DNA from 2 places in the Pseudoalteromonas piratica genome. Region 2 is predicted to be linked to the other one. Evidence: riboswitches for the same ligand, from Rfam matches in the RefSeq annotation. Region 2 holds a riboswitch; the other holds the start of a gene.
The links. Region 2 has a riboswitch for cobalamin ahead of OM33_RS22140 (hypothetical protein). Riboswitches for the same ligand answer to the same signal wherever they lie in the genome.
Positions count from the first base shown of each region.

Region 1: it holds a riboswitch for cobalamin, as region 2 does, so the genes downstream of both, OM33_RS00870 (TonB-dependent receptor domain-containing protein) here and OM33_RS22140 (hypothetical protein) in region 2, are expected to answer to the same signal.

Region 1 is NZ_CP009888.1:200,653-204,082, reverse strand. It holds gene OM33_RS21895 (M6 family metalloprotease domain-containing protein) at 1-1,170, opposite strand, end outside; cobalamin riboswitch at 1,359-1,538, shown strand; gene OM33_RS00870 (TonB-dependent receptor domain-containing protein) at 1,573-3,430, shown strand, end outside.
Region 2 is NZ_CP009889.1:549,096-552,525, reverse strand. It holds gene astB (N-succinylarginine dihydrolase) at 1-1,041, opposite strand, end outside; gene OM33_RS22140 (hypothetical protein) at 1,176-1,796, opposite strand; cobalamin riboswitch at 1,944-2,131, opposite strand; gene OM33_RS17195 (lipoate--protein ligase family protein) at 2,269-2,979, shown strand; gene OM33_RS17190 (dipeptidase) at 3,059-3,430, shown strand, end outside.

The DNA.
Region 1 (3,430 bases), on a different replicon from region 2:
AAGGCGAATAAGTTTGTTATCTGAATAACTATTATCGTTGGCAAAGTAGCCCCAGTTATTGAGCTCTGCATTAATGTGCCAAATGTTTAGCCCTTCGGCATTGATATTGGCATCATTTCCCGTTTTGTTTCGGTATTGCACAATAAAGTATTCGTCGTACTTGTTGGTTGCGGCTGTGTCTGGACGCAAAATTAATGCATCTTGGCTGCTTGAGCTAGGTGACAGTTGGTAATTTGTTGCAGACGTTGTGGCAAATTCGGGTGTTAACCAACCTAATGCAAATTTACTAAAGGCGCTATGGTCTGAGCCATTATTATCCATCATGTCCATGCCACCAGTGCCACCGCGCGGGCCAACACTGTCGTCATAGTCATAATAATCCGGTAAGCCAAGTGCGTGACCCGTTTCATGAATGAGTACCAGCGGCGAAAAGGCATCTCCCTCGTTATAAGCCAACCACTGCCATGAAATAGTACTAATTGTTTTGCCGTCAACGGTAAAGCTATTATCACCAAAACCAGAGAAAGTGCCCCACCAAAGACTTGCCCATTCTCCCGGCGGCCCCGTCCAAATAACAGCAACGTAATCAATATCACCATCGCCATCATTATCGTATTGGCTAAAGTCATGGCCGAGTGCATCATGGTGCTCAATGGCTTCTTTGATTATTTGCTGTTTTACTTCAGCGGCGTTTGTGCCATCGTCAAGCGGTCGGTTGTAGCTGGTTTGATACCAATCGAGAACGTTACCTTGAATATCGAGTTGGTTATATGACGCCCGTTGGTAAAAAGCGCGTTGGCTTTCAAAGGGAAAGCTTGCAGCTTCGCCTTCGCCAAAAATTTTATTGGCAATGGCATTTTGGGTGTTATTTTCAGTATGTAAGTAATCGGGAAATTCAACCAATAATACCAACATCTTAGGCGAGCCTAAACTTGGAAAATAGCCATCAAATGGGTCGGCCTCGTTTACTGTATTTTGAATAGTTCGCAGTTGCGGTAAATGATGTAAGCGCTTGTGGTTACCATACGACTTTGCTTGCAAAGCGCGCTGGCTAAGCGTTTTTTCAGCTTTATAACGCTCTAACTGTTCTTGCGTGGGAGGTTGTAAGGCATGTGTGTGTAATGTCATAAGTGCACTACAGGCAAGTAGTAACTTAGTTAAGTGTTTCATAGTTGAATCCGCCGCAATTCTTTTATCGCTGTGTGAGTAATTTAGTTTACTCCGAAATGACCGATTATAGAAACAGTTACTAAGCTGTGGCAGAGGATCTGCTTTTCTAGCAGTTTAGACATCCAAAATTGACATTTCTACCTATCCCCTCCACAATACGCGCCTAAATTTATAGCCTATTGGTGCCGTTTATTTTTTTGTTAGTTGCTTCATGGTGAAGCTGAGCTTAAAGATACACGGATAATCGGGAAGTTGGTGTTTAAGCATGAAGCTTATTAAATCCAACGCTGCCCCCGCAACGGTGATGTGGTTGCCTTTGATTAGAACAAGCACTCAGCCCGGAGACCGGCCAGTTGGTTTTCACTAACTATTTACATTGTGCGGTGGGCACAAGGGGATAATATGTATCACAAATCAACGTTAGGTTTGGCGCTCGGCCTTGCCTTATCTTCTTCACATGCTTTAGCAAACGAACCAGTTAATAACGATATTGAAACTATCGTGGTTACAGCAAATAAGCTGGAACAGTCTATTGATCAAACGCTTGCCAGCGTGCAAGTGATTGGCCGTGCTGAAATAGAACAACTCAATGTGCGTGACGTTCTTAGTCTGCTTGAAACACAAGCGGGCATTCAAGTAAATCGCAATGGTGGACAAGGACAAAATGCTAGCCTGTTTGTGCGCGGTTTAGAGTCTCGTTATTCACTGATTTTAGTTGATGGCGTTCGCGTAGGTTCGGCAACTTTAGGTTACAAAAGCTTATCCACAATGCCACTTAATGCAGTTGAACGCATTGAGGTAGTAAAAGGTTCGCGTGCTGCACAATATGGTTCAGATGCGTTAGCCGGCGTGATTAATATTATTACCCGCAAAGCACAAGGCCATAGCATTGCATTTACTTCTGGTTCAGACAGCTATGCAAGCTTAGAAGGTACATCTCGTTTTTCAACTGAGCATGTTGATGTTGCGCTTAATGCAGGTTACGAGCGAACTGTTGGTTTTGATGTTTTAGAAAATGACGTCACTAATTTTGCCGATCCAGACCAAGATGGTTACGATAATTTTAACCTTGGCGTAAACCTTACTCACAATAACGAGGCGCTGGGTCAGTTTGGCTTAGTAGCGCAATATTCAACGGGCGAAGTAGAGTTTGATAATTACTACGATTACCAAGAATCAACAGCAGATAAAACAGAGTATGAAAACTACCATGTAAATGCGAATTGGTTTAAAGCTGTTGGTGCATTCAGTCATAAAGTAGATGCTTCGTTCAGCCAAGATCAAGATGATAGCTTTGGTACTGGCGATAGTTCTCGCTTTGCAACCGAGCGTGTGCAGCTAGACTACCTGTCAACTTATGACTTTTCTGATCGCATTGATTTCAATGGTGGTTTAAATTGGCATCAAGATAAGATTGATGTAACTAACAATTATGATGCAACACGCCGTGATGCTTATGCTGTTTTTGTTGGTGCTTTTTATGATGATGAGACGTTCCTAGCAAACCTTGCTGTACGCCATGATGATTATGAAGATGTGGGGTCAGAGCAAACTTATAACCTTGCTGGTGGTTACTACTTGCATGAAAATGCGGTTTTACGCTTAAGTCAAAGTACTGGTTTTAAAGCGCCAACGTTTAATGATTTATACTATCCAGGCTCAGGCAATGCAGCACTTGAAGCAGAAACTTCTTTAAACCGTGAACTTGGCTTACGCGTTGATTTTGACAATGTATCCGTTGATGTTGCTGTTTTTCGTAATGAGCTGACTAATAAAATTGCATGGGCACCAGCGCCAACAGCAGATAATCCGTGGCGTTGGTCACCATTTAATATTGACGAAGCGCGTTATGAAGGTGTGGAATTAACTACTCAGTTTGCGTTTTGGGGCTTTAATAACGCATTTAATGTGAGCTACATTGATGCACAAAAGGTGGATAATTCGCCAGACGCATTAACACGCTACAGTGACCTACCATTTGTTTCAAATGAAAATGTTCGCTATAGCATTGCGAAACAATGGCATGGCTTAGATGTAACATTAAGCGTGGCATATCAGTCAGAACAGAAGTCGACGTTAATAACCAAAATTCCATCACATACAATTTGGGATTTAGCGGCTAACTATCAGATTCAACAGCAATTAACCGTTACTGCACGTGTCGAAAACCTGTTTGATAAGGAATATATTCCAAGTCAAGGATATGGCGTAGATAACAATGGTGATTGGGTAAGCGATGCGTTTTACCATTACAACGAAA
Region 2 (3,430 bases):
AGGGTTACTCGCCTCGCAAAGGGTCGCAAGATAAGTCGCCACTTTATCGTTATTTTGGCATTCAGTGGGGGCCACGATGGCCATAGTGCCGTTTGGTAGTGTAATTAGCTGACTGTTAAAAATGTAGCTTGAAACGGCATCTTCAACACTCACATAATCGCTGCTGACTTCAATTAAATGCAGTGGTTTATCACCTTGGTATTTTGTGTTTATAGCATCAACCGCGCGTGCGGATTGATAAAATGCCATTTCATGATAAAGCAGTACATTTTCGTTACCAATTGCGATTACATCATTATGAAATACCCCTTGGTCGATCACATCAGGATTTTGCTGAACAAATAAGCAATCGGCGTCGCTTAATCCATGTGCGCGAGCTATGGCTTCGCTGGCAGCTAAGGTTTGTCTGGCCGGGTAAATTCTTGGTTTGATATCTGATAACGCATCTTCACCATAAACAAAGAGCGATAAGCCTTTTTCGTTATGAGAATTGGCTAAACGGGTATGATTTGCCGCTCCTTCATCGCCCAATAATGGATGATGTGGTAGTGGCTCATGATGGGTAAAATACTGGTTATTTTTGAAAATGGCCTTAAAGGTACGGCTTGTTTGCTCAGCTTCAATAGCCCGGTGCAGCTTATTGCTTAAATTAGCTGGCGTAAAGTGCACTTTACCATCGTAACAATCTAAGCTATTCGATACCGTTGCGGCATTTGCCGACCACATTGATGATGCCGAATAACAGGCTTTTAAAAACTGCGGCGCGTGTTTGGCTGCTTTTGTAATTATGTCTTTATCGCTACCTGAAAAACCTAACTTTCTAAGTGTGTAAGTATCTGGGCGAACCTGCGGCGGTAAAATGCCCTGCTTTAAGCCAAGCTTTGTCATCGCCAGCATTTTTTCAAGGCCTTGTAACGCAGCCTTTTTTGGGTTGGCGATTTGCTTTGCGTTATTTTTTGATGCGACGTTACCAAACGATAAACCGCTGTAGTTATGGGTTGGGCCAACCAACCCATCAAAATTTACTTCATACACTGTCATTTTTGCATCCTTTTAGTGCAATGTTGCACTCTTATTAGGCGCTTTTTATTTTTTTATACCAAAAAGCGAAGATAAGACTGAAATTGCTAAAAGCATGCCAGTTGAAGTGTTTAGTGTTGTATCAGTTGTGTTGCCTACTTAATAGGGTGTTTTAAAATGCTCGTTTGCGGCTTTAAGTAATAACACGCAAGATAAAGCACTAAAGCAATGACCACATAGCCAAATGGGCTTGTCACATACGGTGCGTAATACTGTGCGACACGCTCTGCATAAGTACTTAATGACATATTGCTAAATTTGCCCGAGAGCCAATAATAACTGGCGTTTGAGGTTAAAAATGCAATTGAACTGGCAAGCCATAAATTAAATAACGTCACCACGCTTTTTGTTGCAACAGCGCGTTTTGTTTCATCAAGTTTTAGCTGCAAACTCTTATGGCCTGCCCACCACAATACATAATAGCCAACAAACAAAAATGGGTATGAGCGTGTAATGCAATCGCCAAAGTCACCACGGTAGTAACTACTAGTTAAATCTATCGACACACTTAACACCACAAATACACCAAATGTACGGTGTTTAGAGGCAAGCAAGCCTAAAATAAAGAAAATCGCTGTGCTGGCGCTTGGCAGATGAAGCGCAGAGGCGAAATGGTATGGACGAGTGGCAATCATCAGCAATGCTAGCAGGGCATAAACCAACAAAGAAAATTGCTGTACTTTAATTGGGGTAAATAAGTTTGAACGATCTGTCATTATTGTATTTCCGTGAACAAAATCCACACGGTAGGTATGACAAGATACAAAAGGTTATGCCTTGCCTTTACAGGCAAAAGAGAGTTAGCCAATCAGTTTACTATTGGTTTAAACGCGATCATATTCTCGTTGCTCACCGCCCACCGCAGTACTCGAGTGAACTAGGCCGGTCTCCGGACTCCTGATCATCGCGTTGACAGCACCTTCCCATCAAGAAGACAGTGGTGGTTGTCGCTCACAGTTACCGTTGCGGGGGCAGTTCCAGATTTAAACTGGATTCCCGTTTAAACATTGTTTTAGAAAAAACAATAGTCACCTAATTACGCCCCAAATATATGTCAAGCTAATTGACTAAATCAAGTTAATCGCTCAACGCTCTTAACACTTTTTGTTAATAGATATAACTAGATAGGTGGCTACTGCCAAAATATAAAAACTGCGGTATGCTTAGGCCAAAAATAGTTTACAGCCAATGACAAAGATAAAAGCCAAAGTACTGCGTTTTGACCATATTTCAGTAGACGCCATTTTTGAAAAAGAAAATGACTTGATTAGCCAATTGCAAAGCGGCAATTTAGACCAAGCCCTGTTACTTTGGCAAAGTGACGAGCCTACGTTAGTTTTGCCCTCTGGTAACAAGTGGCAACAAAGCGAAGCGATCGCGTCAAAGCTTGCGTCAACTGGCTGGAAACTTTACTCACGTAAAACAGGCGGTGCGCCCGTGCCTCAATGTGAAGGGGTGATTAATGTCTCTTACATATATGTTTTAGATGAACACACCCCCTACTCTATTCCAAATGCCTACACCGATTTTTGCGCTATTTTGTCTTCGTTTTTCGAACAGTTTAATATCAAGGTTGATACCCATGCCACACCCGGCAGCTATTGCGATGGTGATTACAACCTCAATATTGAAGGTAAAAAAGTAGTAGGCACCGCCCAACGAGTATTGCTAAAAAAAGGTGGGGGTAAAATTGTGCTGGCACAAGCCTGCATTTTAATAAATGCCGATATGCCCACATTAATTAAACCAGTAAATTTATGTTACGAGCACCATCAACAAACAGACAGAGCAATTGCTGATGTACATACGTGCTTGTATGAACATAGTAAGGAAAAACCCGATATTAGCGAACTTTACCAACGACTTTTTACTAGTTTTGTAAATCATCGTGGCAGTTAACAGAAAACGCTTTTTTTAGCTTTAAGCAGTGTTACACTTGGGCTAATTACCTAATACTGTTTAACTTTGGAGTACTCCATTGAAATTCGCTCTTCTTCCATGCGCAGCGTTATTTGCGACAAATGTATTTGCTGCTGTGACCCCATCAACAGAAAAACTCGCTGACTATGCGGTATCAGAATATCAAAGCGCACAAATTCATTCTTTAGCTAATATGGTGTCATTCCCAACAATTAATAAGAAAGGCCTTGATACCACAGAAAACCCGGACTTTATTGGCTTTAAATCACTATTAAAAATGAAAGCGGCTGAGCTTGGGTTTGACTACCAAGACTTTGGACATACCGTTTTAATTGGTATGGGAAATCAAGAAGAGAAAGTAACCATAGTAACCCATGGCGACGTGCAACCTGCCGATCCCACAAAATGGCAACAGAGCCCGTTTTTTCTT